3 regions of the Photobacterium damselae subsp. damselae genome follow, and region 2 is predicted to be linked to each of the others. Evidence: predicted binding sites of a transcription regulator. Region 2 holds the regulator's gene; each other region holds the start of a gene.
The links. The regulator CRP, encoded in region 2, controls carbon source genes, mostly activating them, when cyclic AMP is high. The targets are predictions, from matches to a motif close to TGTGANNNNNNTCACA.

Region 1 (10,965 bases), 1.3 Mb from region 2:
AAACGATTACTCGTCAGCAATTTTAGCCCAAGTATCACGTAAGCCTACAGTACGGTTAAATACTAGCTTATCTGCACTTGAATCTTTGCTATCTGCACAGAAGTAACCTAGACGTTCAAACTGGTATGCTTGTTCTGCTTGTGCATTAACAAGAGCTGGCTCAACAAAGCCATTCATCACAGTTAGAGATTCTGGGTTAATTACAGAGACAAAATCTTCTGCAGCACCAGGATTTGGTACGGTAAATAGACGGTCGTATAGACGAATTTCAGCAGGTACAGATTGATCTGCAGATACCCAGTGAATTACACCTTTTACTTTGCGACCATCAGCAGGGTTCTTACCTAAAGTCTCATTATCATAAGTACAGTAGATAGTAGTGATATTACCTGCTTCGTCTTTTTCTACGCGCTCAGCTTTAATCACATAAGCACCGCGAAGACGTACTTCTTTACCAAGAACTAGACGCTTGTACTTCTTGTTTGCTTCTTCACGGAAGTCTTCACGCTCAATGTAAACTTCACGAGTAAATGGCACTTCACGGCTACCCATCTCAGGTTTATTTGGATGGTTTGCAATGTTTAGAGTCTCAGCTTCGCCATCGAAGTTTTCGATAACAATTTTAACTGGATCTAGTACAGCCATTGCACGTGGTGCATTTTCGTTTAGATCTTCACGGATACACGCTTCAAGAGAGCTCATCTCAATGGTGTTATCTTGCTTAGTCACACCAATTCGCTTACAGAACTCACGAATAGAGCCAGCAGTATAACCACGACGACGTAGGCCTGAAATAGTCGGCATACGTGGGTCATCCCAACCGTTAACCAATTTATCGGTTACCAGCTGGTTTAGCTTACGCTTAGACATCACTGTGTATTCTAGATTTAGACGACTGAACTCATACTGATGAGGGGTACAGTCGATAGTAATATTCTCTAGAACCCAATCGTATAGACGACGGTTATCCATAAACTCTAGCGTACAGATAGAGTGAGTAATGCCTTCTAACGCATCAGAAATACAGTGAGTAAAGTCGTACATTGGGTAAATGCACCACTTATCACCTGTCTGATGGTGTGTCGCAAAACGAACACGGTATAGAACAGGATCGCGCATAACCATAAATGGAGATGCCATATCGATCTTCGCACGAAGACACATTTTACCTTCTTCTACTTCACCATTTTTCATTTTGGCAAATAGTTCAAGGTTCTCTTCTACGCTACGATCGCGGTATGGGCTATGCTTACCTGGCTCGGTAAGTGTACCGCGGTATTCGCGCATCTGCTCAGGACTTAGCTCATCAACATACGCTAAGCCTTTATTAATTAATTCAATAGCAAACCCGTGTAGCTTATCGAAGTAGTTCGATGAATAGCAAATCTCACCGCTCCACTGAAAGCCCAACCAGTTAACATCGTTCTTAATAGACTCAACGTATTCGATGTCTTCTTTCTCAGGGTTTGTATCGTCGAAACGTAAGTTACATTGACCCTGATAGTCCTGAGCGATACCGAAGTTCAAACAAATAGATTTAGCATGACCGATATGCAGATAACCATTTGGCTCTGGTGGGAATCGGGTATGAACGCTTGTATGTTTGCCACTTGCTAAATCCGCATCGATAATTTGGCGGATAAAGTTAGTTGGACGAGCTTCAGTTCCACTCATCAATAATACCTCGTGTGCTTACAGGATTTTTAATTCAGCCTATGATCCACAAATATGACTCACGACTCAACAAATAGTGTGCATTGTTTTGCGATATGAACAAAAAAACCTCGCAAATGCGAGGTTTAATCATATCAGATTCTGGAATTCGTGCGGAAAAACATTTCCGCACGATAGTTTTTGCTATTTTTTTCCATATTGACTCATAGAAAAATCTAGCATTAGGGGGAATCTTATAGACTCACAACTCGGCTGGTACGTTTACCATCAGCACTTACTGCGCGAACTTCAACTTTACCAGTTACTGTTGGTTTCACTTCATTGTAGTAAGTTACCCAAGTCTTACCAGCATCTGTTGAGTACTGAAGCTTAAGACCTGGCATGCTCACGTTCATGTTTAGCTTACCATCAATAATTTTTGCACCAGGTACTGGGACACGGTATTGAATACCAGCAGCATCCAGTTTAGCCAATTCACGTTGACCCAGTACGTTGGCAAAACGAGTCCAATCGTTATTTAGCGCTTTCTTATTCACTAGATTACTCTTTTGTGAATATTCGACGCCTGTCTTGTATTCATTTTCCCAGCTAGCTTCGTGCCATGCACGCTCTGCAGCTGCAAGTACGCGAGGGAATACCATGTACTCATACTGATCATCAGTACGTACTGTTTCACTCCATAGCTGAGCCGATAGGCCGTAGAAACCTTTCGATTCAGTCGTACCTTTACCAGAGAAACCATTGCCATCACGGTCTACTGAAGTTTCTGCGTTTTGTGGTAAGTTTTCTGGCGCAAAACTAAACATCTTACGAGTATCAGTCGCACGTGTTGCCCAGTAGTAGCCCTTCTCTTGAGGATCCACTTCGTATGGCATATCCATATATACGTAGTCTGGGTTAGATACGATTACGTCATAACCTTTATCAGCCCAATCGTAAGCAGATGCTGTACCACCCCAGTACAATACATCCCAGAAGTTAACGCGTACTTTATCTGTTGCAAACGCTGAAGAATCTTTCGAATACTTCAGGCCATCTTGCCATGCTTGGAAGTGTGGAATGCCTTTACTATTAACAACTTCACTTACTTTCTCAGCAAAGTGGCTTGGTAAATGTGCATAATCAGCTACTTCACCGCTGTCCACTAGCTTCTTACACATTGGTGATTTTTCAAATGGCTTGTTTTCAGCAGACATATCGATGTTGCCTTTCCATGCCACCTTATCGCCAGCGTTAAGATCTTGGAAACCCGCACCTTGCTTGATATTTTTCGCTTCGTCACCACCAAAGTGCCATGTTGTTAGAGGCATACCTGCTTCTTGGTGCATCGCAGCCACTTCTGAAATCACCTTGTTCACGAAGTTCATCGATGAATCCATACATGGGTTGATAAAGCTGCGCTTATCGTAGAACTGAACCGTTGTTACATTTGAAGTATCTTGAGGATCCATCAAACGGTACTCGTTCGCCGCTTCCATATCACCATCAGCCGCTAAACGGTTATAACGCGCTTCCATTGCCACAACAGCAGCACGAGCGTGTGCTGGCATGTCGATTTCAGGAATCACTTCGATACCGCGAGCTTTCGCATATTTCAAGATATCTAGGTAATCTTGCTTGCTGTAGAAGCCAGAACCGAAGTTATTTGCTTCAGGACCAGAACCTAACTGAGGAAGCAAACACGATGTTTCAGAAAGATCATGACAGCGCTTCGCACCAATATCGGTTAGCTCAGGAAGACCAGGAATTTCTAGACGCCAACCTTCATCATCAGATAAGTGCATGTGAAGTTTGTTCATCTTGTAGGCAGCCATCTGATCCAGAGTACGAAGAATCGCTTCTTTACTGTGGAAGTTACGGCCTACATCAACCATGATGCCACGGTAATCAAAACGAGGTGCATCCACAACTTTTAGAGTAGGAATTTCGTTTTGTGTACCTGTGCTCATTAGAGACATCAGAGATTGCATACCGTAGAACGCACCCTCTTTATCGAAACCAAGGATAGTGGCTCCTTTTGGCGTAACATCTAATTGATATGCGCCAGATACTTGGTTTGCTTTTGCAAAGTGCTTAGGTGCTAATTCTACTTTAACTGGGTATGAACCGTTGCTGTTCACACCAAGCATGGTTAAACGTGCTTTTACTGCATTTAGCATATCGCCAGATAACGCCGAGTTATCAATCGCAATACCATTTGTTAGTGATACCGTTTTACCCGTTAGCTTAGTGCTCAATGGAGTTGGAACGATAGTGCCTGCAATTTCTTCTTTAGCAAGTAGCTGTACATCGTTATTTTTATCAAAACGAGACTGCGCAGTAGCTAGCGTGTTGTTATCAGCAGGTACACGTTTCCAATTATCACCATCAATTGGGCTTAAGTAATCTGCTGGATTTTCAGTGTCAGTACTTTTAATTGTTTTTGGCTCTGCTTTGCCTGCTGCAACATAAGCGCGTGGCATGTAATCATTTTCAAACAGAGTCCAGTATTCACCCACGTATGGGATCACAACCGTTTCACCTTCAGCAAAACCATCGAATTTCTCGGTTGGCTCTAGTGTATGTAGGTCACCAGTTACGTGAGTGATCTTAAATTGATCGTTTTGTACATCCAAAATTTGGCGGATGCTGTGGAAATAGATTTTCCAATCTTTGCTTGTTACTTCAGGGCCATTATTAACAAGAGTAAGGTTAATTAGGTCACAAGAAGCCCATTCTGCGCCTAGGTTTTGACATTGTAGACCGTTGTCAGCACCATGGTTCGTTACTACCTTGTAATTAACTTCTAGATTATTCGCTAGGTTATTAACTACAGCTTGATCATTTGTTCCTTGTGAAGCACATCCAGTTACCGCAAGAGCGATAACAGAAGCTAACGCAGATAATTTTAGAGTCATGATATGTTTCCTTGTCTCCCGAGCCCCTAATAATTTAGGGAAATCTAAACCGAGTACTGAAAATAAGGTACTCAAAATCCCGGCCTCTCATTTCGCTTAAGAAATTATGAGAGAGGCCGGTTTATTAAAGTTTTACGGTGTTACAGTTTGTTACTTAAAGAACTTAAGTAATTAAGGCAGTTTTACAGAAGATAGGTCTTCTGCAGGAGAGACTTTCTTCATCTCACCAGCAACGATTTCAGCTAGAGGGCCTAGGATAACCTGTAGGTTGTTAGTACCTAGTTTAACTACACCCATTGCACCTAATGCTTTTAGCGTTTTCTCATCCGCTAGGCTTGAATCTTTAAGAGTCAAACGTAGACGTGTGATACAAGCATCGATGTTTTCTAGGTTGTCACGACCACCAAGAGCTTTGATGTATTGCTTAGCTAATTCACCAGTTTCTGCAGCCGCTGCACCTGAAGTCTCTTCAGCTTCGTCATCTTCACGACCTGGAGTCTTAAGGTTGAACTTAACGATAGCAAAACGGAACACTACGTAGTAGATACAGAAGAAGCCGATGCCTTGGATAATTAGCATGTACCACTGTACCGCTAGTGGGTTACGGCTTGATAGAACCATATCAACTAGACCTGCAGAGAAACCGAAGCCTGCAATCCACTGCATTGATGCTGCAATGTAAACAGATAGACCAGTTAGTACTGCGTGAATTACGTAAAGTACAGGTGCAAGGAACATGAATGCAAATTCTAGAGGCTCAGTAACACCTGTGAAGAATGATGCAAAACCAGCAGCTAGAAGTAGAGATGCTACACGCTCTTTGTTCTTAAGCTTAGCTGTGTGGTACATAGCTAGAGCCGCACCTGGTAGACCGAACATCATCACAGGGAAGAAACCAGCTTGGTACATACCTGTTACGCCAGGAACACCTTTACCGCTTAGGAAGTTAGGAATATCGTTAATACCTGCAACGTCAAACCAGAATACAGAGTTTAGTGCGTGGTGTAGACCAACAGGGATAAGTAGACGGTTAAAGAATGCGTAGATACCAGCACCAACAGAGCCCATACCTTGGATAGTTTCACCAAAGTGTACTAGACCACCGTAGATAGAAGGCCATACAAACATCAGTACGCCAGCAATCACAATACCTGCAACCGAAGTTAGGATTGGAACTAAACGCTTACCGCTGAAGAATGCCAATGCTTTGTGCAATTGAACATCAGAGAAACGGTTGTAAAGTTCAGCAGATACGATACCAACTAGGATACCAACAAACTGGTTGTTAATTTTAGAGAATGCCGCAGGTACTGCACTTGGGTCGATACCCTGAATCTGTGCTACTGCGCCAGGAGCTAGAAGCGTTGTTACCACTAGGAAGCCAACGAAACCAGAAAGTGCAGCTGCACCGTCTTTATCTTTTGACATACCGTAAGCAACACCGACAGCAAACAGTACCGACATGTTGTCGATAATTGCCGCACCAGCTTTAATTAAGAACGCAGCGATTGCACTGTTTGAACCCCAACCTGTTGGGTCAATCCAGTAACCAATACCCATTAAGATCGCAGCAGCTGGAAGTACTGCTACTGGCACCATTAGCGCCTTACCTACTTTTTGAAAATATCCAAGAATGTTCACCCTTAGTTCCCCCTATGGTTTTCTTAGATTCGATATTTGATAACTTTTTTTTGCTATCCGATTAAGTCATTTGCAGTTTAAGAATTTAATTTCGCCCCGCAAATTAAAACGTCCTCATTTGTGATCTTTATCACCAGAGTTGGCAATATCTGAGCGATTTTGCTAGCTCGATCATAAAACTTATTTTATCATTCGAAACAAAGGCGATATGCCGCTATGATTTCCCTGTTTTAATTATTCTGTATGAGGTGTCACCGTGAGACTTATCCCGCTAGATAACGCAAAAGATGTAGGTTTGTGGTCTGCTCGCTATATTGCTGATCGTATTAATAAATTCCAGCCAACAGCTGAGCGTCCATTTGTACTAGGTCTACCGACTGGTGGTACACCACTAGCGACTTACAAACGTCTTATTGAGCTTTATGAAGCGGGCGAAGTAAGTTTCAAGCATGTTGTTACTTTCAACATGGACGAGTACGTAGGCATGCCTTCTGATCACCCAGAATCATACCGTAGCTTTATGTACAACAACTTCTTCAATCATATTGATATTCAAGAAGAAAATATCAATCTTCTTGATGGTAATGCAGCGGATCATGTTGCTGAATGTCAACGTTATGAAGACAAAATCAAATCTTACGGTAGAATCAACCTATTCATGGGTGGCGTAGGTAACGACGGTCATATCGCATTTAACGAGCCAGCATCGTCTCTATCTTCTCGTACTCGTATCAAAACATTAACTCATGATACTCGTATCGCTAACTCTCGTTTCTTCGATGGCGATATTAATCAAGTACCTAAATACTCTCTAACTATTGGTGTGGGTACACTGCTTGATTCTGAAGAGATCATGATTTTGGTTACAGGTCACAACAAAGCACAAGCACTAGAAGCTGCTGTTGAAGGTTGTGTTAACCACCTATGGACTATCTCAGCTCTACAGCTGCATCCAAAATCACTGATTGTATGTGATGAGCCTGCAACTCAAGAACTTAAAGTTAAAACGGTTAAATATTTCCAAGAGCTAGAAGCTGAAAACATTAACCACATGTAAAAATAAAGGAACTGTTCATGTACGCGCTTACCAATTGTCGAATCTTCACAGGTAGCGATGTGCTGAATAACCACGCCGTCATTGTTGACGGCGTGAACATTCATGCTGTTTGCCCTGTTGCAGAACTTCCACAAGATATCAAAACTATTGACCTAAACGGTGCTAACCTAACTCCAGGTTTTATTGACGTCCAACTTAATGGTTGTGGCGGTGTGATGTTCAACGATGAAATCAACGCTGATACGATTCACACAATGCACCGCGCAAACATCAAATCAGGCTGTACCAGCTTCCTTCCTACGCTTATCACTTCATCTGATGAAGATATGAAAGCGGCTATTAAAGCTCAACGCGACTACGAAGCAAAATACCAAAACCAATCACTAGGTCTACACCTTGAAGGTCCATACCTAAACGTGATGAAAAAAGGTATTCACAATATTGATTACATTCGTACTTCTGACGATGCCATGATCAATACCATTTGTGAAAATGCGGATGTTGTTACCAAAGTAACACTGGCGCCTGAGCAAAACGACCACGCTCATATCCAAAAACTGGTTGAAGCGGGTGTTGTTGTTTCAGCAGGTCACACTAACGCAACTTATGTCGAAGCTCGTAAAGGCTTTGCCTCTGGTATTACCTTTGCCACTCACCTATTTAACGCAATGACACCTATTGCAGGTCGTGAGCCAGGTATGGTCGGTGCTATTTATGATACCCCTGAAGTATACACAGGTATCATTGCTGATGGTTTCCATGTGGATTATGCAAACATCCGTATGGCCCATAAAATGAAGGGTGAAAAGTTAGTTTTAGTGACCGACGCCACAGCCCCGGCAGGTGCTAACATGGATCACTTTATTTTTGTCGGTAAGAAAGTATATTACAGAGACGGCAAGTGTGTTGATGAAAATGGCACACTAGGCGGCTCAGCACTGACAATGATAGAAGCAGTACAAAATTGTGTTGAGCATGTGGGTATCGCCCTGGACGAAGCGATTCGTATGGCTACCTTGTATCCTGCTCGCGCAATTGGCGTAGACAAGAAACTTGGTGCTGTTAAACAAGGTATGGTTGCAAACCTAACTGTGTTCGATCGCGATTACAACGTCCAGGCGACAGTTGTTAATGGTGAATACGAGCAGAATTAAAATATGACAGGCGGACAAATTGGTAATGTAGATCTAGTAAAACAGCTAAATAGTGCCGCTGTTTACAGACTTATCGACTTACAAGGCCCTATATCACGCATTCAGGTTGCTGATGTAAGTCAGCTTGCTCCTGCAAGTGTTACTAAAATTACCCGCCAACTGCTTGAGCGCGGCCTTATTAAAGAGGTCGCGCAACAAGCTTCTACAGGTGGTAGACGCGCAATTTCTCTTACTACTGAGTCAACTCCTTTCCATTCGGTAGCAATCCGTCTTGGACGAACTTATATCGAACTCACGATTTTTGACTTAAGTGGTAAACATATTGTGAGCGATTCGCATCGTTTTCAATACTCCAACCAGCAAGAGTTGACTGATGGTTTAATTAATCACATTCGTCAATTTATTGCAGAAAATCAAAATGTTATCAAAGAACTTGTGGCATTTGGCATTACTCTTCCAGGTCTTATTGATCCGGAAACTGGCGTAATCGAATACATGCCTCATATCGAAGTCGATCATTTTCCTTTAGCAGATATCATCAATGAAAAATTTGGTGTTTCTTGTTTTGTTGGTAATGATATTCGAGGCCTAGCTCTTGCTGAACATTACTTTGGCGCAAGCCGCGACTGTAAAGACTCAATCTTAGTCAGCATGCATCACGGTACGGGCGCAGGAATTATTGTTAATGGTCAGGTTTTTTTAGGCCATAACCGTAACGTTGGTGAAATTGGTCATATCCAAATTGATCCATTAGGTGATAAATGCCAATGCGGCAATTTTGGTTGTTTAGAAACAGTAGCAGCCGATCCTGCCGTAATTCGACACGTTCAAGAACTGCTTGACCAAGGTTATCCAAGCACTCTTCAGGAGCTAGAAGAGCTTACTATGCCAGCTATCTGTATGGCAGCTAACAAAGGGGATGAACTGGCTGTTCAAGCCCTCACAAAAGTAGGAAACCAATTAGGTAAAGCACTGGCAATGACGGTCAACCTATTTAATCCGCAAAAAATTGTTCTAGCAGGCAACATTACCCAAGCTAAAGACATTGTTTTCCCTGCGATTCGTCGCTGTGTTGAAACGCAGTCACTTTCTACATTTAACAAAGATCTTCCTATTGTTACCTCTGAGCTTTATAGCCAACCAACAATAGGCGCATTTTCAATGATCAAGCGCGCAATGCTAAACGGTGTTCTACTGCAACGTTTGTTAGAAGATTAAAAAGCAGCAACGAAACCGTAATAATCGGTTACATTGCATTTTAAGGGGAGGCTCATCACAGTCTCCCCTTTTTGATATACTCAACGTAACTTTCTATTTTCTTAGCATATAATGACAAACAACTAGAGGTTATTTTGCTCGATTATTTTAAATGAGCATGTTGCAAAATATCTCACACATCAAGTCATCATATATCTGTAAATTGAGTTATGACTTCTCCAACACATACTGTCTTGAGAGAAGCTTGGATATATTTTTGAGTACAAAATAAAGGAAAGATTACCGAGATATGGAAATCGTTTTTATTATTACCGCTTTTGTAGCTGGCTTTATTGCACTTCGCTGCAAACTTCCACCGCTGGTTGGCTTTCTTATTGCTGGCTTTTTTCTTAATAGTTTTGGCTACCACTCTACCGATGCGTTAACCACATTTGCCGATTTAGGCGTAACCTTACTTTTATTTACCATCGGCTTAAAATTGGATGTCAAAAACTTACTGGCAAAAGAGATCTGGGGAGGCGCAACCTTACATAATCTGCTGTCAACACTGCTCTTTACTCTATGTCTGAAAGGGCTTCAGTTACTTGGTCTAAATATGTTAGCTGGCCTTGATATGGGACAACTGGCTCTAATGGGCTTTGCACTCTCATTCTCAAGTACTGTTTTTGCCATTAAAGCCTTACAAGAAAAAGGTGAACTCAACGCAACCTATGGTACTTTAGCCATTGGGGTGCTGGTTATGCAAGATATCTTTGCCGTCGTTTTCTTAACAGCCTCTACCGGGAAAATGCCTGAAATCACAGCGTTAGGCCTCTTTGCACTTCCCCTTCTACGCCCTCTATTTTACCGAATCTTAGATAAAGCAGGTCACGGTGAAATGTTGGTGCTTTATGGTATTTTCTTAGCCCTTGTTGCCGGAGCCGGTCTGTTTGAATCTGTTGGTATGAAACCGGATCTGGGGGCTCTGATTCTCGGTATGATGCTCGCCAGTCATCCAAAAGCGTCTGAATTATCAAAATCACTCTTTAATATTAAAGAAATCTTGCTGGTTTGCTTCTTCTTAAATATTGGCCTGGCCGAAACCCCAACCATTGATGGCTTATTAATGGCATTGGTGTTGATGCTCATTTTGCCATTAAAAGGCATTTTGTATTATCTTGTTTTCCATCTCTTCCGTTTCCGAGTCCGAACCTCACTGTTAGGCACTCTTACCCTATTTAACTACAGTGAATTTGGCTTAATTGTCGGTGGTGTCGCTTATAAATTAGGATGGTTGCCAGGCAATTTCTTAGTAGCGATTGCCATTGCCGTTTCTCTCTCGTTT
Region 2 (10,965 bases):
GTTGTGGCAAGATTACATTACCCGGTTATGTCCTTCTGCTGAGAAAGTTCAGCAGTTGCTGACAGAAGATGATCCTCTGATGAACGATCATATTGCTTTGCGCACCTATAACTTGCCTCGTTGCGGGTTAGATCGGGTAGCTGCAGCTTTTATCGCGGTAGGATATGAGCCAAAAGGTCAGTATAAGTTTGAGGAAAAGAAACTGTATGCTGAGCACTTTGAACATCCAAATCCAGTTTTGCCCAAGGTTTTTATTAGTGAGCTCCAGTTAGGGCAGTGTTCTAGCCAATTACAACTGTTGGTACGCAAACTGTTAGACCAAGTTCCCCATGGCTATTTTTCTAACTCAATGTTTTTATCCCAAGGAAGACCGTGGACGTTGAGTTATCAAGAATATCAAATGTTAGCTCAAGAGAGTGAATATGCAGCTTGGGTAGCGGCCCATGGTTTTGGCGCTAATCATTTTACCGTCAGTATTAATCCACTGGAGCAATTTACTGAAGTGGCGGAAGTGAATCATTATCTGACTCACAATGGTTTTGCGATTAACCAAGCTGGTGGCGCAGTAAAAGGTAGTGCTGCATTAATGTTGGAGCAATCTTCAACCATGGCAGATAAAGTTATGGTGGAGTTTAGCGATGGGAAGCAGCTAATACCGGGTGGTTTTTATGAGTTTGCTAAACGATATCCGATGGCAAATGGCGATCTCTTTTCTGGATTTGTAGAAGCTTCAGCCAATCGTATTTTTGAAAGCACTTACCAAAGTAATGAGAATTGATGAGGTATTAGCTTAGGTTGGTAGTATTTGGACGACTGAGTATGATTTAGGTGCGGTGGCGTTTTCCGTACCTAAATCATTTGGACTGAAGTTAATTAATATTAGCGTTCAAGAGGGGTTGCCCAATAAGGCGTTTCTTCGCTAAATGATCGAGCTTGCGGCGGTTGCTGAGAGAGAAGATAGCGACGGGAAGTAAATCCTGTCATTTCTACAGTAGCAGGAAGATCCATAATGATGGCGGTTGCCGGACTCTGTCCATGGTCGGTGAAGCGTTCAATATCCATATATCACACTCAATGCTTAAATTATTGGTTCGCATTAACTGTAGCAAAACTTTTCTTTGCTGCAAGTGAAGAGTCTGTGACAGTGGTGGCTATTTAGGCACAAAAAAACCGCATAGTAGAATATGCGGTTTTTTTTGTATCTCGTGAGCTATAAAGCTTAACGAGTACCGTATACAACGATGGTCTTACCGTGAGCAGAGATTAGATTCTGCTCTTCTAGCATTTTCAGAATACGACCCACTGTTTCACGAGAACAACCAACGATTTGGCCGATTTCTTGACGAGTGATCTTAATCTGCATACCGTCTGGGTGAGTCATTGCATCTGGCTGTTTAGCCAAGTTTAGCAATGTCTGAGCGATGCGACCTGTTACGTCAAGGAATGCAAGGTCACCCACTTTTTGGCTAGTCACTTGTAGACGACGAGCCATTTGCGCTGAAAGACGCATTAAGATATCTGGGTTCACTTGAATTAGTTGGCGGAACTTTTTGAAAGAGATCTCAGCAACTTCACATGGGGTTTTAGCACGAACCCATGCAGTACGCTCTTGACCTTCTTCAAATAAGCCTAGCTCACCAATAAAGTCACCTTGGTTTAGGTAAGACAGGATCATCTCCTTGCCTTCTTCATCCTTGATTAACACCGCAACAGAACCTTTCACAATGTAGTAGAGAGTTTCTGCTTTCTCACCCGCGTGAATCAAAGTGCTCTTTGACGGGTACTTGTGAATGTGGCAATGGGAAAGAAACCACTCAAGAGTTGGATCTGTTTGAGGTTTACCTGGAACCATATTTATAACTTCCTCTGCATTTGTTGCCTAACAACGCATTCCTTTTAAGTCTAAGGGCCAAAGGACTACTCGTTGACAGGGTATTCATATCGCTGCAATTTGCAAGCTTCTTTGAATAGTTACAGAGTGTATCCTTTTTCTTTGGGTTTTTCTTGATATTAATCTAACGGAGTCGCTCATTTTGTACTCATAAGTGTGCACATGATCACACCGTTAGCAGTTAATTATAAATTGCTTAATATTTCATCACAAAACTTTGGTTGAAAGTGTGCTACAAGTCATACTTCATTTTGCGACGCTGGCTTAAATTTAGAGGTTTACACCTGCTGTTTTATCATCAAGAATGAGGTTTAAAACGTATATTCTGTCTGAAAATGGAGTCAAAGATGCAGTCACGAGTGAAATGGGTTGAAGGGATGACGTTCTTAGGTCAATCAAGCTCAGGCCATAGTGTTGTGATGGATGGTAATGGTGGTGATAAAGCGCCAAGTCCAATGGAATTAGTCTTAATGGCAGCAGGTGGTTGCAGTTCTGTTGATGTGGTTGAAGGATTAAAATCAGCAGGACAAAAAATTACAGCTTGTGAGGCTCAAATTTCAGCGACTCGTCGTGAACAAGCGCCTCGTCTTTTTACACAAGCTAACTTACATTTTGTGGTGACAGGCGTTGATCTTGATGAAGCATTAGTCGCTCAAACTGTAGCTAATTCTCTAGAAAAATACTGCTCTGTCTGCTTGATGCTAGGTAAAGGCGTTGAGTTGACTCACTCCTACCAAGTGGTTGCTGCATAAGCTTTGTTATAACTATGGCGAGAATCTTTATCTCGCCATACGGTTTTCTTTAGCCTATTTTTCCTTTTTCGATCAACTGCTGTAATAGTGGTCGCATGATCAATTCCATCGCAAATCCCATTTTACCGCCAGGTACAACTAAGGTGTTATGGCGAGACATAAAGGCACCTTGGATCATTGCCAATAAATAGGGGAAATCGACATTTTTCAGCCCACGGAAACGGATTACAACAAAGCTTTCATCGAGTGTTGGTATGCCTTTGGCGCTAATAGGGTTTGAGGTATCAACCGTGGGGACTCGCTGAAAGTTGATATGGGTTCGAGAAAACTGAGGGGTGATATAATTGAGGTAATCATCCATCGAGCGAACGATAGATTCTGTGACTGCTTCTCGTGAATGGCCGCGATCTCGGGTGTCACGGACTATTTTTTGAATCCACTCTAAATTTACAATGGGCACCATGCCGATCAGTAGATCCACATGCTGAGCAACATTGATATCACCATCAACCACACCGCCATGTAACCCTTCGTAAAACAGGAGATCTGTGTTCTCTGCCAGTTGTTGTTTAGGGGTGAACGTTCCAGGCATTTGATTATAAGGAACCGCCTCATCAAAGGTATGAAGATAACGACGATACTCCCCAGAGCCATCTTCGCCATACTGCTTAAAAAATTGTTCAAGTAGGGGAAAGTCGTTGGCTTGAGGCCCAAAATAACTGATATGTCGACCTTGTTCTTTTGCTTTACGGATTTCGACATCCATTTCAGGACGGGTGAAACGGTGAAAGCTATCACCCTCAAGCCATGCCGCTTTAATGTTCATCATATTAAACATTTTACGAAACGCTTCTGAAGTCGTTGTCGTACCGGCTCCTGATGAACCAGTGACAGCGATAATGGGATGTTTGGCTGACATAAGTTCCCTGCATATCCTTTTGCTATAGTTGGCTATTTATTAACAACATGTTAAGGAATATGCAAGGAGAGGGGCTTTTTTTCGCTGTGATTTGCCACAGCACGCATATAACAGAAGAAATTTATTTTCGCTATCAGCAAAGTTGAGAGCGCAATTTAATATCAACAGTCTCATGAAGCTCAGAAAAAACAATGACCGCTTCACCATGTTCTAATTGTTGACGAACATGAGCCACTTTATCTGCAAGGCTTAACTCTTGTTCGCCATAGTCGGTTCCTTCTCGCAGAACAAAATGTTCAATCAAGTTGGTGAGTGTCTCACTATCAATTTGTTGCCAAGGAATAATCATTACAACTTGCCACTAAAGAAAACATTAGCAGATTATAGTATTAAACCTGACTACCATGCGATGATTGTTTGTTTAAGGCTAATTGCTCCGTAAACCAGACTGGAATTGTTTTTTCTAACCACATTTTAGGTTTTAAGAGACTGCCTGTAACAAAACCAACATGACCACCGTGTTGATATAAGGTGTATTCAATATGCGGTGGTAATGACATGGTTGGAATCACCTCATCGGTCATAAAGGGATCGTCTTTCGCATGGATGAGTCTCAGAGGTGTCGATACTTGAGCAAGATATTGCATGCCACTGCACTGTTGGTAGTAATCATCTGCATTCTGGAACCCATGAAGGGGGGCTGTGACCAAATCATCAAATTGGCGCAGTGACGTTATCTGTTCGGCTTGCTGCTTAGTAACTGGCATTGTATTGCCACCACGTTCAATTTTTCCGATAAGACGCTTTTTTAATGATCCTAACAAATAGCTGCGATAGACCTTAGAAAAACCTTGCTCAATTCTGCCAGCGCATGCTTGTAATTGCAGAGGTGCGGAGACTACCTGAGCGGCGGTAATACCACTATTTTCCCCGGTTTGAGCCAGATAATTTACTAGCATATTTCCGCCCAGAGAAATGCCAACAGCAAGCAGAGGTTGGTTTGGAAAACGGCGCTTTAGATGTTGAATAAAAAAGTGGGCGTCTTCCGTTTCCCCTGAGTGGTAAAAACGGTCTTGGCGATTAAGTTCATGGCTGCAGCCGCGAAAATGCATCATCACCCCAAGCCAACCATGGCGTTTCGCTGCATGCAATAAACCATGGGCGTATGGGCTGCGAATACTGCCTTCTAAACCATGAAATAACACTAAAATGGGCTTATCGGGAGCTATATTATGGGGCGACTCTGTCCATGCGATATCCAGAAAATCCTCATCAGGAGTCTCAATACGTTCCATCTCTGGTGTGAATTGGGGGTTGCGATGGATAAACCGTGGCAATAAGGTTTGCAGGTGTGGATTAGCAAGGCCAAAGGCGGGTGTAAATGTCATCATAAAATCTTATCCTTGATTTCGACGAGCTAATGATAGCACGTGAAGATGACTCACAGCTTAATCTATTGCACAAAGGTATTGTCAGATTGGCATAAAAATGCCCAAGAAAGTATCCTGGGCATGATGTTGTTTTGTTGGTAGATGTTATGGTCTAACTTTCACCACGAAATTCAGCTTCCATCGCTTCGAGTTGTTCTTGGCGATCCATCCAATCCATTTCCACATCATCTAGCTCACTTTTGGCATCGCCTTGACGCTTCAATTGTTCGGCTAAACGCACTTTGTTTTCCGCATTATAGATACTTGGATCAGAAAGTTCGGCTTCTGCCTCACTGATAATTTGCGACAGTTTTTCTATTTTTTTATCTAGCTTCTCAATTTCTTTACGCAGTGGTGCCGTTTGTTTGCGGAACTCTGCTTCAAGACGTTTTTGCTCTTTACGGTTAGCGGCGCTGTGTTCTTTAACTTCATCGCCTTCCTTATTACCTTGAAGCTCACGACGCTCAATACGTTGTTGTTCAGTTAACCACTTATGGTAATCGTGTAGGTCACCATCAAAAGGCACCACTTGATGATCATGTACCAGATACAGGTCATCAGTTGTGGCTCGCAGTAGATAGCGGTCGTGACTGACAATAACCATTGCACCTTCAAAGGTTTGTAGCGCCATGGTCAAAGCTTGTCGCATATCTAAATCTAAGTGGTTAGTCGGTTCATCGAGTAGCAATAAGTTTGGTTTTTGCCACACGATAAGCGCAAGTACCAAACGTGCTTTTTCACCACCAGAGAATGGCCCCACTTTTTCCAGTGCCTTATCCCCGTTAAAACCAAAGCTACCTAGATAATCACGCAGTTGTTGCTCGGTTGCTTCGGGCGCTAAACGTACCATGTGCTGGAGTGGACTATCATCTAGATAGAGGGTTTCAAGTTGGTGCTGGGCAAAGTAACCAATTTTAACCCCTTGTGAATAGCGCATTTCACCGGCAAGGGCTGGGAGCTCTCCTGCTAGCATCTTAATTAAAGTTGATTTACCCGCGCCATTACGACCTAGCAGACCAATACGACTACCAGGGACTAAGTTAAGGCGAATTTTATCTAGAATGACATTATCACCATAACCAGCACAAACATGATCCATCATTAAGATAGGGTTAGGTAGTGATGCCGGCTCTCTAAACTCAAAAGTAAATGGGTTATCAAATTGCGCCGGTAAAACCTTTTCCATTCGTTCAAGAGCTTTAATTCGACTCTGAGCTTGACGCGCTTTACTGGCTTTATAGCGGAAGCGGTCGATGTATGACTGCATGTGCGCCATTTGTTTCTGTTGACGCTGGAACATCGCTTGTTGCAAAACTAGCTTTTCGGCGCGCTGGTTTTCAAACGAAGAGTAGTTACCCGTATAAGGATTCATGGTTTGATTTTCAATATGAATAATACGGTTAACAATTGGGTCTAAAAAGTCACGGTCATGGGAAATCAGTACTAGTGTGCCACGATAGCTTTGCAGCCACTTTTCTAACCACATGACTGCATCTAAGTCTAAGTGGTTGGTCGGTTCATCAAGTAGCAAAAGATCAGAGCGACAGATCAGTGCTTGGGCTAGGTTTAAGCGCATACGCCAACCACCACTAAACTGAGTTAGGTTCCACTCCATCTGCTGTTGAGAGAAGCCCAAGCCATCAAGAAGCTCTGCCGCTCGTGCTCGAATACTGTAACCACCAATGGCGTCGAGTTTACCGTGGAGTTCTGCGACTTTAGTACCATTGCCAGCTTCTTCTGCGTGTTGCAGTTGACGCTCAAGATCTCGATATTCACGATCGCCATCAATAACGTATTCAATCGCAGCGCGTTCAAGTGCTGGTGTTTCCTGAGCAACCCATGCCATTTCCCAGTTATTTGGAAATTGGCAGTTGCCTGCATCGAGTGTCAGCTCATCTTTTAATAACGCAAATAGGGTAGATTTACCGCAGCCATTTTTACCCACAAGGCCGACTTTATCGCCTGGGTGAATGGTGGCTGTTGCATTATCTAATAGAATTTTGCCGCCACGCAGCAATTGCATATCTGAAAAGGTAATCATGAATAGTGCCGGAGAGACCCGCTCCACTGAAATTTACACAAACTGTTCGCAGTCTACCGTAAACCGCCGCAACAGGCGAAATTTCCCTCTTGTTCTGGCTTAATTTCGTTAATTTAATAGAAGTTTATTGGTGAGAGACCCAATTAATTGCTAATAAGTTGATCAAATTTAGTAACAATTCTGTATGATGAAACAGAGGTTCACGTGATAAGACAGATAAGGATAGTATGGATTATCAGGGAAAATTAACCATTTTAGTCATTTACGCCCATCCGGATCCCCAACAGTCGGTGGCCAATCAAGTCATGCTTGATCATATTGCCGATCTGCCCCATGTCACCGTTCATGACCTCTACGCTGCTTATCCTGATTTCTTTATTGATTGCCACCAAGAACGCGCATTAGTTGAGATGCACGATATTATTATCTTCCAACATCCACTCTATATGTATTCTTGTCCTGCACTATTAAAAGAGTGGATTGATGTCGTACTCAGCAAAGGGTTTGCCCATGGTGATGGTATAGCAACAAAAGGTAAGTATTGGCTGTCTGTCATTACCACAGGTGGAGCGGCAGAAGCGTATACACCACAAGGTTACAACCATTGCAGTCTTGATGACATTTTAAAGCCGTTTCAATTGTGTGCTGATTTGTGTCAGATGTATTGGTTACCTCCGCTGGTTCTGCATTGGGCTCGTAAAGTACCAGAACAGCAACGACAACAGCATGGCGAGTATTATCGTCAGTTATTGTTACATCCAGAATTACTGATTGCTCCTATTAAGCCGGAGGATCGTGATGGCCAGTGATCTTTTAGCCGTTTCTGTGACCTTTTTAGCGGCAGCAGTCGTCGCGGTGCCGATAGCTCAACGGCTGGGGTTAGGGTCTGTTTTGGGCTATTTATTGGCAGGTATCGCGATTGGCCCTTGGGGACTGGCATTGATCTCTGATGTTGATGCTGTCATGCATTTTGCCGAGTTTGGTGTTGTTCTCTTGCTATTTCTTATCGGTTTGGAGCTAAATCCTAAGAAATTATGGCAGATGCGAAAACCCATTTTAGGGCTAGGTGGCAGCCAAGTGTTAGTAACCAGTTTAGTGATCACCGCATTGATGATGCTACTGGCATTACTGGTTCCAAGCTCATGGCTAATGCAGTTGCAATGGCAAGACGCTTTCGTGGTGGGAATGGGACTTGCGCTGTCTTCAACTGCCATTGCATTGCGAGTGATTGAGGAGCAGCAACTTTCAGGTAGTGGTACTGGCAAGGCGGGATTTGCGGTGTTGCTCTTTCAAGATATAGCTGTGATCCCTATGCTTGCTATATTGCCTATTTTAGCCGGCGGTGGTGGTGGAAGTTGGCTTGATCTCGCATGGATGTTTGGTGGTATCGCTACCTTGCTTATTGGTGGTCATTTTTTATTAAGACCGCTCTTTCGATGGGTGGTGCTAAGTGGCGTTCGAGAGTTATTTAACGTAGCTGCGTTATTGCTGGTAGTGGGTATTGCGTGGGCAATGCAATCCTTAGGGCTTTCAATGGCGTTGGGCACTTTCTTAGCGGGGGTGCTACTGGCCGAAAGTGAGTATCGCCATGAATTAGAAATTGCCATTGAGCCATTTAAAGGTCTATTACTTGGCTTGTTTTTTATTTCCGTGGGAATGGCGGTAAACCTTGGTTTATTAATTACTTATCCTATATTAATTCTGACTGCAGTCTTGGCCCTTGTGAGTATAAAAGGATTATTGCTTTACATTCTAGCGCGTCTATTTGGTATAGGTGCTAAATCTCGCAGTCAAATGGCTGCAATATTGAGCCAAGGGGGTGAATTTGCTTTTGTGTTGTTTACGGCCGCTTTTTCACAGGGATTGCTCGGTGCCGAATTAACCTCCTTACTGCTTGTGATTGTCAGCCTATCTATGGTAACGACACCTTTTTTACTGATGGGGCAGAATTATTGGTATCGTCGTAGCTTTGCATTAGAGCAGAAACCTGAGCTGGACGAGACCGTAGAAGATCGTAAACCCCGAGTTATTATTACTGGCTTTGGCCGCTTTGGGCAGGTTGTGGGACGTTTACTGTTTGCCAATAAAATTAAAGTGACCATCCTAGAGCGAGACCCGAGCCAAATCCAATTTTTACGTAAGTTTGGCTATAAGGTTTATTATGGGGATGCAACCCAAATTGACTTGTTACGAGCTGCTGGAGCAGAGAAAGCTGAAGCCATTATTATTTGTACTGATGATCCAGCAGAGGTCATGGAAGTGGTCACTTTATGTCAACAGTATTTCCCTCATTTACAGGTGTTGGCAAGAGCTCGAAGTCGAATTGAAGCCCATCAACTATTAAGCCATGGGGTGAAAGGATTTTCTCGAGAAACTTTTGCCGGTGCTCTTGATTTAGGCCGACAAGCCCTCATATCTTTAGGCATGCATCCTTACAAAGCCAAGCGCGCTGCAGAGCACTTTCAAAAACTTGATGCTCAGGCTCTTTATGATTTATTGCCGCATCATTCAGAAGATGTGCATTTAACATCGAGAGCCAAAGAGGCCCGTAAAGAGTTAGAAGAGTTATTTGATCGAGAAATGCGTGGTGAGCAAGAACGTCATCACGGTTGGGATTGAATCTACTCTCAGTCGTTGTAGGTATTGGTGGAGTAAGGTAATGAAGAAACGTTTTATTGCAGGTGCGACGTGTCCTGATTGTCATCAACAAGACACGTTACGCTGGTGGCAAGAACACCAGATAGAGAAAGTGGAATGTGTTGTCTGTCAGTTTTCAGATCAGCGTGTACCGCAAGCGATAGAGCAGAATGCTTCGCTCTCTACTTTTACTAAACAACAGGTCATTGGAATATTTACCCCTGATGAGTAAAAGGTATTCCTGATAGGGAATATTGCTGTATCATGCAGGTAACGAATGGCACTCAGCTCAAATTGGAGTAAACATGAAAGTCGCTAAAGACGTCGTAGTAAGCCTAGCTTATCAAGTTAAAAATGAAGATGGTGTAGTAGTTGATCAGGCTACTGTTGAAGCACCTCTAGATTACATTCATGGCCACAACAACCTAATCGTTGGTCTAGAAAATGCAATCGAAAACCACGAAGCGGGTGATAAGTTTGAAGTAACTGTTGCTCCAGAAGAAGCATACGGTGAGTACCTAGACGCAATGGTTCAGCGCGTTCCTGCTGAAGTATTCCACGGTGTTGATGAGATCACTGTTGGTATGCGTTTCCTAGCTGATACTGACCAAGGTCCAATCCCAGTTGAAGTAACTGAAGTTGATGGTGACTTTGTTGTGGTTGATGGTAACCACATGCTAGCAGGTCAAACTCTGACTTTTGATGTAGAAGTTGTTGCTCTACGTCCTGCAACTGAAGAAGAAATTGCTCACGGTCACCTACACCAAGGTGGCGGTTGTTGCGGTGGCCATGGTGATTGTGGTGATCACGACCATGGTAACGATGAAGGCTGTTGTGGCGGTGAAGGCCATGGCGGTTGTGGCTGCAGCCACTAAATCTTGCTCGCAAGATAATAAAAAAGGAAGCTTTGGCTTCCTTTTTTTGATCTTTAAATCGGGCTTATCTAACTATTCATTAATAATGAGGTGGTGGCGTTTCTTCCGATTCTCTAGCCATGTTACTTGGCTCCATGCCTTTTACTTTTCCTACCATAAACTTCATCTGAAGCATTAATTTATCAATGAGAAACTGTTGCTCAGTAAGGGCTTGATTAAGCTCTTCAATGGTCTGCTCTTGGAAGGCTTGTTTCATCTCAAGCTCATCAATACGAGCAAGTAGTTGTTGCTGTTCTGTCATTGTCTTTTACTCGGTTGACCATGCATTTATAAGACCTGCTGAGGTTCCAGCGATGGCAGTTGTATTGGGTGATATGGCAACATCATACACTAGGGTTGCCGCAGGGCGGGTATTTTTCC
Region 3 (10,965 bases), 780 kb from region 2:
TTCCATGATCGCATCGGCCAACTGTTGCTCCGCTTTTTTTCGTTCAGTGACATCACGGGCAATAATCAACATGCCACGAGCACCATCGGTAGGATCAATAAAAGGAGACTTCTGCACTTCATACCAGACTAATGTGCCATCATTTTTTAATACGCAATCTTCGGTTTTTGTCGAGCGGCCTAACTCCATCACTTCGCGATCACTTTGGCGGAACATCTCCCATTTATCGGAGGAAATAACCTCTTCAGCACTTTTACCCAACAAGGTTTCTTTGGTGTAACCGAGCGACTGGGCAAATAACTCATTACAACCGATATAAACCCAATACTGATTAACTAAACCAATCGGATCGGTACTGGAGTTAATAATGGTATCTAATAAATTATTTTGTTGGGCTAAGGTTTGTTCCGTCTCTTCCCGGCGCTCAATTTCAGTTCGTAAACTCTCTTGCATTTCATGCCACTCAGTTACGTCATGACTAATATTAAGCGTCCCCATCACATCTCCTTTAGCATTAATCAGAGAAGTTTGGTTAGTTTCAAGTAAACGACTGGAACCTTCAGGGTTTGTAGTCCACCAATGGATCGAATTGGTTCCCAGACTATGCTCATGATCTTGCTGATAGTCTAAGACCCCCTCTTCAATTCTTCCTTGCCAGAAGCGATCAAAGGCCTTATTTGAGCCCATAATTCGACCTTGAGGGTCTTGGAAATAGACCAACTCAGAAAGAGAGTTCAACACACTTTGAAACATCAATTGCTCTTGGGCTAACTGATTTTCGGAACTATTATTTTGTGGTGTTTTGGAAATAAAAAGCATCCAGGTTGGATACCAATGATAACGAATTCGTTTACCCGTAATATCAAGCGATAATGACTTATTACCAGGCATTGGCACACTTTCAGACCATTGTTGAAATGAGTTTTGCCCGTGAAAAGTTTGTAGAAAATCACATACGGTCGCAGAAGATATATATTCAGGATAGAGATAAGAGTCGCCAATTTTTCGAATGCTTAGTAATTCCCGGCACGCTTTATTGCAATAGAGTAATTGGCCATCTTTTAGTCGTACTAAAGCGACAGGGAATGGCATTTTGGCCAATATTTGATGGGTTTTTTCAAGAGAGAGAGAGTCAATACTATAGATCAATAGCAGGACAAATACCCCACCGAAAACAATACAGAAAACAACAATTAAAGTCGCAAACTCAGCCATGGTTTCATCGGTTAAAAGAAAGCTCATAGTGGCAAGAACGAGACTGACCAGTGCTGTTAAAAGAAGTAAATATCGCCCCAAAACTACGCCTACTGTGATTATTTAAACCAAAAAATTCAAATTAGCCAATTCCTAAACCATCGTGAAAAAGCACAATTGCGCTACCAACTTCCTTAATTTAGAGGCCATTATACAATAACGGCCTCTATACCAAAGGAGATTTAAACAATCTCACTTAATATTTTATAAAATGCGCAAACACCTATACATTACTATGGCTTTTGGTAGACAAAAGGAGCGCCAACCCCACTACCTTGAGCACCAAACTGTTCTAAGTTTCGCCAAATCTCAGTCATCACTAACCAACGAGTTTCACACCAAGAAGGCGCTAATAGAGTCGGTTTTCGAGCACTAGCCGATACACGGTGATAAACCACATCCGGTGGCGTTAAACGGATCATTTCCGAGGCGATATCGCTGTATTGCTCAAGACTAACTTCTTCAATTCGGCCTACTTTCCAAGCTTGCCCAAGCTTACTGCCTTCGACCAAATGGAGCGGATGCAATTTAATCCCATCCACGCCCACTTCTACCACGCGCTTAATCGTTTCTAAATTATCTTGCTTTGTATCACCCGGTAAACCCACGATTAAATGAGTACAGACTTTAATTCCTAATGCACGGGCACGACGCGTGATCTCGGCATAACAGGCAAAGTCATGACCCCGGTTGATACGTTTTAAGGTTTTATCATTGGCCGTTTGTAGCCCCAATTCTAACCAAATTTCATAGCCTTGCTCGCGATACCCCGCAAGTAAATCGAGAACAGCATCAGGTACGCAATCAGGACGAGTTCCAACACATAAACCGACAATATCAGCTGCTTGCAGGGCTTCTTCATACATTTTTTTCAATGTTTGTACTTCAGCGTAAGTGCTGGTGTATGCCTGAAAATACGCTAAATATTTCTTGGCCCTATTTACCTCACCGGCACGTTGAGTCAACTGCTCATGAATCGGTAAAAATTGCGCTTTTTCATCTGCAAAAGAAGCTACATTACAAAATGTACAACCACCACGTCCAATTGTGCCATCACGGTTTGGGCAACTAAAACCGCCATGTAGAGTCAGCTTATGAACCTTTTCGCCATAGCGACGCTGTAAATCCTGACCAAAAGTATTAACTCGCTCGTGCAATTGCATGGTGTTACCTGATAAATAGCAAAAATAAGAACAGAGCTAGAGCTCTAATGAACCGCACAAATTAGCACACTTTAACCGTGGTTCTTTGTGTGAAAACAAGAAAACGCCGAATTTACCTGATAATTTCGGTTAAAAAATAACATGATTCGACTTAGTAATTAAAAAACAACAACATAAATAACTTTAACATTTTAAAAACTCGCAGTTATTGAGAATTCTTTTTTCCCATATCAATAAAAACAAGAAGATAGTAAAAAGAGAGAGGGTCGCTCTGGCATTATTCGTTGAAAAGCAACCCAAAGTGCTGGCATTCCCAACAAATCATGTTAATTTCTATTGGTAATTAATGTATCAAAACTGTAGGATAGTTACACTTGCGCGCAAAATATAAGCAACATTTTTGACATAAATTGGGCGTTTAATAGTGATATCTATCACTTAACTCGGGTGTAAGCAGTGTTTTTGCGTATTTCATCGCACACACCCAACATATCGTTTGCTATAGAACTTTATTTTCTCCCACAGCAAACACGCTTATGTAACCACGGGACATGATGTCCACATCGTCTTACATAAGACCACAATAAGATTAGGGAAAATCAAGCCATAGGATAAGGCTTGCGATAACTGGAAGGATGTATCTATGACGGATCAAGAGCGTAGTACTCAGGGCATGTACGTGCCTGAAATGGAACATGATGCTTGTGGTATCGGCTTCGTCGCCCATCTGAAAAACCGAAAATCTCATCAAATAGTCACTCAAGCTCTTGATATGCTTGCTCGAATGGAGCATCGCGGTGGTCAAGGGTGCGATCCCTGCAGTGGTGATGGTGCGGGTATTTTACTGCAAAAACCTCATGAATTTTTATTAGAAGAGTCGGTAAAGCAAGGGATTAAACTGCCCTCTTTTGACCAATATGGTGTGGGTGTTGTTCTATTTCCTAAAGATGAACACAAACGCCAACAATGCCGAGATATCTTAGAGCGTAATGCCAAACGACTCGACCTTGAAATTATCGGTTACCGAGTGCTTCCTGTTGATAATTCCATGATTGGAGAGGATCCATTAAGTACTGAGCCTCAGTTTGAACATGTCTTTATTACTGGCGGTGCCAACCTAAAATCTGAAGTATTAGAACGTAAACTGTATGTGCTGCGTAACTATACCGTTCGAGTCTGCCTTGAGAGTGTTTCGAATATTGGAGACGATTTTTACATCAACTCCATGTCTTATAAAACGCTTGTATACAAAGGCCAGTTAACTACAGAGCAGGTACCACAATACTTTTTAGATTTGCAAAATCCAGCTATGGTGACGGCTCTCGCTCTGGTTCATTCGCGCTTTTCTACTAACACATTTCCAAAATGGCGTTTAGCTCAGCCGTTCCGTTATATTGCCCACAATGGTGAAATTAATACGGTTCGCGGTAACCTAAACTGGATGAAAGCCCGTGAAGCTATTTTAGAATCTGAGCTATTTAGCCCACAAGAAATAAGTATGCTACTGCCTATTTGCCAAGAAGGCAGTTCAGATTCCTCTAATTTTGATATGGCGCTAGAACTATTAGTGTTATCAGGGCGTACTTTGCCACATGCTCTTATGATGCTGATCCCTGAAGCTTGGCAAGAAAACAAAGAGATGGATCCTAAGCGCCGCGCGTTCTATCAATATCATGCCAACGTTATGGAGCCGTGGGACGGTCCGGCATCAGTGTGCTTTACCGATGGGGTACAAGTGGGGGCAACACTGGATCGAAATGGTCTTCGTCCGTCACGTTATACAGTAACAAAAGATGACTTCTTAATTATGGCGTCAGAATCTGGTGTTGTTGAAATTGAACCTGAAAATATTCAATTTAGAGGACGCCTCCAACCCGGTCGTATCTTTGTTGCCGATCTAGAACAAGGTCGTATTATTTCTGATGAAGAAGTTAAAGATAGCATAGCTCAAGCTCAACCTTATCAAGAATGGGTGAAGAACAATCTTCTTAGTCTAAAGAAACTGCCTGATGCCGATAACATGCATCACCAGCCAACCCCAGAACGTCTGCTGCATCATCAGCAAGCCTTTGGTGTGAGCAGCGAAGAAGTCGATGAAATTATTGTACCTCTTGCCAGCACAGGTTATGAGCCTTTAGGTTCGATGGGAGCAGATTGGCCAGTAGCCGTTCTATCTCATCAATCACAGCATCTTGCCAACTATTTTAAGCAGCTCTTTGCTCAGGTGACTAACCCACCAATCGATCCGATTCGTGAGCGTATGGTGATGTCGCTTAATACCTATATTGGTAAAGATCAAAACTTACTGATTGAAACCCCTCAGCACTGTCGCAAGGTTGAGCTTGAAAGTCCGGTACTCTCAAATGCTGAGCTAGAAAAATTGCGCGCAATTGATAACGAGCACCTCCAAGCCAAAACATTAGATATTGTATTTCGCGCTAGCGGCGAACCCGGCAAACTTGAGCGCGCACTAAAACGTATTTGCCAATATTCAGAAGATGCAGTGATTGACGGTTATTCGATCATCATCTTAACGGACCGTGCGGTCAACTCAAACCATGCGGCAATTCCGGCCATGCTAGCAGTAGGTGCTGTACATCACCACTTGATCCGTAAAGGTCTTCGAGCAAAATGTGACATTGTTGTCGAAACTGGTGATGCCCGTGAAACCCACCATTTTGCAACGCTTGTCGGTTATGGTGCTAGTGCCATCAACCCTTATTTGGTGACTGAAACCATTGTTGATCTGCAACGCAAAGGTAAGCTAGATCGTGAAAAAACCACAGAAGAGTTATTTAATAACTACCGTAAAGGCGTGAATGGCGGCCTATTAAAAATCTTCTCTAAAATGGGGATTTCCACTCTTCAGTCATACCACGGTGCTCAAATTTTTGAAGCATTAGGGATCAGCAAAGCTGTGGTTGATAAATACTTTACTGGTACGGTTTCTCGTATCGAAGGTCTAACCCTAGATGACATTGCACGAGAAGTGGTAGTACGCCATCGTGTCGGCTACCCTACCCGTGAAATTCCAATCCAAATGCTTGATGTCGGTGGGGTGTATCAGTGGAAACAGCGTGGTGAAAAACATCTGTTTAACCCAGAAACTATTTCATTACTGCAGCAATCCACCCGCAACAAGGACTATCAACAATTTAAGCAATACGCCAATGCGGTTGATGCCCAAGGGGATAACGCAGTTACACTTCGAAGCCAGCTCGATTTTATTAAAAATCCGGCAGGTGCTATTGCGATTGAAAACGTTGAGCCAATCGAAAGTATCCTAAAACGCTTTGCAACAGGTGCTATGAGTTTCGGTTCAATCTCATATGAGGCCCACTCAACCCTTGCCGTGGCAATGAACCGAATTGGAGCAAAATCAAACTCCGGTGAAGGTGGTGAAGACCCAATCCGTTTTGAGCCAAATGAAAATGGCGATTGGGAACGCTCTGCTATCAAACAGGTAGCGTCAGGTCGTTTTGGTGTAACTTCTTACTACCTCACCAATGCCGATGAACTACAGATTAAAATGGCGCAAGGAGCGAAACCTGGTGAAGGCGGTCAGCTGCCTGGGGATAAAGTTGATGATTGGATTGGAGCGACTCGCCATTCAACACCAGGGGTTGGCCTTATTTCACCACCGCCACACCATGACATTTACTCAATCGAAGATTTGGCACAGCTCATTTATGACCTCAAAAACGCCAACCGTCGTAGCCGGGTAAACGTAAAATTGGTCTCGGAAGCGGGTGTCGGAACCATTGCCTCTGGTGTGGCTAAAGCCAAAGCCGATGTCGTGCTGATTGCTGGATTTGACGGTGGCACAGGCGCCTCTCCTATCTCATCCATTCGTCATACTGGTTTGCCATGGGAACTGGGCCTTGCCGAAACCCACCAAACACTACTGAAAAACGGTCTCCGTAATCGTATTGTTGTACAGGCCGATGGGCAGATGAAAACACCTCGTGATTTGGCCATTGCAACTCTACTTGGCGCAGAAGAATGGGGCGTAGCGACTGCAGCGCTTGTGGTTGAAGGCTGTATCATGATGCGTAAGTGTCATAAGAATACATGTCCGGTTGGTATCGCAACGCAAAATAAAACCTTACGTGAGCGCTTTGATGGTCGTGTAGAAGATGTGGTGACCTTCTTCCAATATATGGCACAAGGTCTACGTGAAATTATGGCAGAGCTCGGCTTTAGCACTATTGATGAGATGGTAGGTCAAGTTAATAAGCTGAAAGTTCGCCACAATATCGACCATTGGAAGTATCAAAATCTAGATTTAAGCCCAATTCTATTTAATGAAGCAGCACGTGCTGATGACGGTATCTACAACCAAAAGCAGCAGCAACATAACTTAGAACATGTTCTAGATAGACAGTTAATTGAACTGGCAGCTCCTGCGCTGTATGAAGGCAAAGCAGTCGAAGCTGAATTAGCGATTATCAATACCGATCGCAGTACTGGCACCATGCTGTCAAATGAGATCTCTAAAATCTATAAAGATCAGGGACTACCACAGCCACTAAACGTTAAATTTAATGGTTCAGCAGGCCAAAGCTTTGGAGCATTCCTGGCCAAAGGAGTTAAGTTTACCGTTGAAGGTGATGCCAATGATTACTGGGGTAAAGGTTTATCAGGGGGAACATTAGTTCTCTATCCAAACCAGCAGTCATCCATTATTGCTGAAGATAATATTGTCGTTGGTAACGTCTGTTTCTACGGCGCAACTTCAGGAGAATCTTATATTCGTGGTATGGCCGGTGAGCGTTTCTGTGTTCGTAACTCAGGTGCAAAAGTAGTGGTTGAAGGTATTGGCGATCACGGCTGTGAGTATATGACAGGAGGCATCGCTCTTATTTTAGGTCAAACAGGTCGTAACTTTGCCGCAGGTATGAGCGGTGGTGTTGCGTATGTTTGGGATCAGTACGGTGATTTTGATAGTAAGCTCAACGCAGAACTTGTCGATCTCGATCCACTTGATGATGAAGATAAAGCTCTATTACTGGATATGTTAACAAAACATGTCGCATACACAGGAAGTTCAGTTGCCGAGCTCTTCTTATCAAACTTCGATCACAATCTACAGCAGATCGTTAAAGTGATGCCGCGAGATTACAAGGCCGTATTAGAGAAACGTAAAGCAGAAGCTGAAAACAAGGAAGAGTTGGAGGCCATTGATGGGTAAGCCTACAGGATTTTTAGAGTTTGGCCGCGAGTTGCCAAAGAAAGTCGATCCAAGTGTTCGTATTCAAGATAACAAGGAGTTTGTACTTGATAACGAATTTGGTGACAAAATTAATCAACAAGCCTCACGTTGTATGGATTGTGGCGTACCGTTTTGCCACAACGCCTGTCCAATCGGCAACATCATTCCAGAATTTAATGATGCGGTTTATCGCGATAGCTGGGAAGAGGCGTGGCACATATTAAGTTCAACCAATAATTTCCCTGAATTTACAGGTCGTGTCTGTCCAGCACCTTGTGAAAGTGGGTGTGTACTTGGGATCAACCAAGATCCTATTACTATCTGTAATATTGAGAAAAATATTGTTGAACGTGCTTATAAAGAGGGTTATGCCAAACCGAAAACACCCCGAGCAAGAACGGGAAAAACGGTGGCAATTATCGGCTCTGGCCCCGCTGGACTGGCAGCGGCAGAGCAGCTCAATAGCGCAGGTCACACAGTAACGGTATTTGAGCGTGATGAAAAAGTAGGAGGACTGCTTCGCTTTGGTATTCCCGACTTTAAATTGGGTATGAACATCATAGATCGTAAGATTGATCTTATGGCCAAAGCTGGCATTGAGTTTGTCGTCAACGCCCATGTTGGTGTCGATATCAACGCGCTACAACTGCGCCAAGACTTTGATGTTGTGCTACTTACCGGCGGCTCAACTGTACCTCGCAATCTCCCAATTCCTGGTCGAGAGCTGACAGGGGTCCACTTTGCAATGGAGTTCTTAGCGCAAAATAATCGCCGAGCCAATAACATGGATCTAAAGGCGACCGAGATCCATGCAAAAGATAAACATGTGGTGGTAATTGGTGGCGGAGATACAGGCTCCGATTGTGTGGGTACCTCTAATCGTCATGGTGCAAGCAGCATCACTCAACTTGAAATCCTACCTGTACCACCAGAAACACGACCAAGTAACCAACCTTGGCCGTCTTATCCAATGATCATGAAAACTTCAACCTCACATGAAGAAGGATGCGATCGGTTCTGGAATATCCTAACAAAAGCATTTATCGGTGATGATAACGGCAATGTTAAAGCCTTACGTATTGCTGATATCACTTGGGATGAAGCTAAAGAGGGAGAACGTCCAAGCTTTACTGAAGTTCCAGGATCTGAGCGTATTATCCCATGCGATCTCGCCTTTCTAGCAATGGGCTTTCTCCATCCAGAACCAACTGGAGTACTGGCACAGCTAGATATCACCTTAGATGATCGTGGTAATGTTGCTACCACAGGCTATGCCACAAACCAAGCTGGGATCTTTGCTGCAGGTGATATGCGTACAGGGCAATCGCTGGTTGTTCGTTGTATCAATGAAGGTCGAGAGTGCGCGCGAGCCATTGATAATTATCTTATGGGCAACAGTCAACTAGAGGCAAAAGCAGACTCGTTGATGCTCTCTTAACTCATCGTTTTATACATTCCTTCCTTAAACTTAAGCCAGCACTCTAACGTGCTGGCTTTTTCCGTTTTATCTCAGTGAGATCTGACAACTTAATTGCCCGAACTAGCATAAAACTCTGTGTGACTGCGCTAAATTTTGTTAGCAATATTTGATCTTTTTGTAAAAGCTGATTAACGTGAATTATTGCAGGAAGCAAAATGACTCAGTCAACAGGGAGTGTTTTATGTTGTATGACTCTTCGTTAGAAAAAGATAATTGTGGTTTTGGTCTTATCGCTCATACTCAAGGCGAGCCAAGTCACAAGTTAGTTCGCACCGCCATTACCGCCCTTGATCGTATGACTCACAGAGGCGGCATTGCAGCCGATGGCAAAACCGGTGATGGTTGTGGTCTATTGATGAAAAAGCCCGATAGCTTCTACCGTCATATCGCCGAAGAGTTACAATGGCATCTGGCCCGAGAGTATGCCGTGGGTATGATCTTTTTTAACCAAGATCCACCCCGAGCCAATCAAGCTAAACAGATCATTGAAGCCGAACTTAAAAAAGAGACCTTATCTATTGTTGGCTGGCGTAAGGTCCCGATTGATCCCACCGTTCTCGGCCCAATCGCTCAAGACTCACTCCCGACAATTGAACAAATCTTTGTAAATGCACCAGCGGGCTGGAAACCACGAGATGTGGATCGCCGATTGTATATAGCCAAACGTCGTATCGAACAGCAGTTAGTCGATGATTCCGAGTTTTATATCTGCAGTTTATCGACTCAAGTTGTGGTGTATAAAGGGCTATGTATGCCCGCTGATCTGCCACGATTTTACCGAGATCTGGGAGATATTCGCTTAGAGTCGGCAATTTGCTTGTTTCATCAGCGTTTTTCAACCAATACCCAACCTCGCTGGCCACTGGCTCAACCATTTCGTTATTTAGCTCATAATGGTGAAATCAATACCATTGCGGGCAACCGTCAATGGGCCCGAGCGCGCGGATACAAATTTGCCTCCCCTTTACTGCCCGATCTACAAAGTGCCGCCCCTTTTGTCAATGAAACCGGTTCAGATTCGTCCAGTCTCGATAACATGTTAGAGCTATTTTTAGCCGGCGGTATGGATCTGTTTCGTGCAATGCGCATGTTAGTTCCACCAGCGTGGCAAAACCATCCCGATATGGATCCCAAACTGCGCGCCTTTTACGATTTTAACTCCAAGCATATGGAACCTTGGGATGGGCCAGCAGGGATTGTAATGTCTGATGGTCGCTATGCTGCTTGTAACTTAGATCGTAACGGTTTACGTCCTGCTCGCTATGTGATCACCAAAGATAATCTGATCACTTTAGCCTCTGAAGTGGGAATTTGGGATTACGCCGCCGATGAAGTAAAACAAAAAGGCCGGGTTGGACCTGGTGAGTTATTAGTGATTGATACCAAGTTTGGTCAAATTTGGCATTCGGCAGATATTGACAATGAGCTGATGAATCGCCACCCCTACCAACACTGGATGGAACAACACGTTCAACACCTTATCCCCTTTGAACAACTGGATGATGAGCAAGTAGGCAGTCGCGCACTCAATAACGAACAACTTAAGACTTATCAGAAGCTATTTAATATCAGCCGTGAAGAGCTGGAACAAGTATTACGAGTTATGGGAGAAAATGGGCAAGAAGCAACTGGCTCTATGGGTGATGATACTCCCATGGCTGTTCTCTCTTCTCAACAACGACCGATCACCGATTACTTCAGACAAATGTTTGCTCAAGTGACCAATCCGCCCATTGATCCACTGCGAGAAAACCATGTTATGTCTCTGGCCACCAGCATCGGGCGGGAGATGAATGTCTTTTGTGAAACCGATGGCCATGCAGCCCGAGTCAGTTTTCAATCCCCGGTACTGCTCT

Region 1: a site for CRP is predicted at 6,332-6,347, ahead of nagE (N-acetylglucosamine-specific PTS transporter subunit IIBC). Genes of this name have one in related genera too.
Region 3: a site for CRP is predicted at 2,841-2,856, ahead of gltB (glutamate synthase large subunit). Genes of this name have one in related genera too.

What each region holds. Positions count from the first base shown of each region.
Region 1 is NZ_CP146970.1:1,065,925-1,076,889, reverse strand. Features, by position in the region: gene glnS (glutamine--tRNA ligase) at 7-1,674, opposite strand; gene WAX86_RS04865 (beta-N-acetylhexosaminidase) at 1,908-4,571, opposite strand; gene nagE (N-acetylglucosamine-specific PTS transporter subunit IIBC) at 4,743-6,212, opposite strand; gene nagB (glucosamine-6-phosphate deaminase) at 6,469-7,269, shown strand; gene nagA (N-acetylglucosamine-6-phosphate deacetylase) at 7,287-8,423, shown strand; gene WAX86_RS04845 (ROK family protein) at 8,427-9,641, shown strand; gene WAX86_RS04840 (cation:proton antiporter family protein) at 9,931-10,965, shown strand, end outside.
Region 2 is NZ_CP146970.1:3,020,825-3,031,789, reverse strand. Features, by position in the region: gene WAX86_RS13940 (DUF1338 domain-containing protein) at 1-778, shown strand, start outside; gene WAX86_RS13935 (hypothetical protein) at 880-1,062, opposite strand; gene crp (cAMP-activated global transcriptional regulator CRP) at 1,220-1,852, opposite strand; gene WAX86_RS13925 (OsmC family protein) at 2,239-2,643, shown strand; gene WAX86_RS13920 (phosphoribulokinase) at 2,693-3,562, opposite strand; gene WAX86_RS13915 (YheU family protein) at 3,696-3,911, opposite strand; gene WAX86_RS13910 (hydrolase) at 3,952-4,953, opposite strand; gene WAX86_RS13905 (ABC transporter ATP-binding protein) at 5,105-7,033, opposite strand; gene kefG (glutathione-regulated potassium-efflux system ancillary protein KefG) at 7,261-7,842, shown strand; gene kefB (glutathione-regulated potassium-efflux system protein KefB) at 7,832-9,652, shown strand; gene WAX86_RS13890 (YheV family putative zinc ribbon protein) at 9,693-9,902, shown strand; gene slyD (peptidylprolyl isomerase) at 9,976-10,545, shown strand; gene WAX86_RS13880 (SlyX family protein) at 10,625-10,846, opposite strand; gene WAX86_RS13875 (WD40 repeat domain-containing protein) at 10,853-10,965, opposite strand, start outside.
Region 3 is NZ_CP146970.1:560,811-571,775, reverse strand. Features, by position in the region: gene WAX86_RS02615 (diguanylate cyclase domain-containing protein) at 1-1,296, opposite strand, end outside; gene WAX86_RS02610 (TIGR01212 family radical SAM protein) at 1,488-2,417, opposite strand; gene gltB (glutamate synthase large subunit) at 3,061-7,608, shown strand; gene WAX86_RS02600 (glutamate synthase subunit beta) at 7,601-9,067, shown strand; gene gltB (glutamate synthase large subunit) at 9,291-10,965, shown strand, end outside.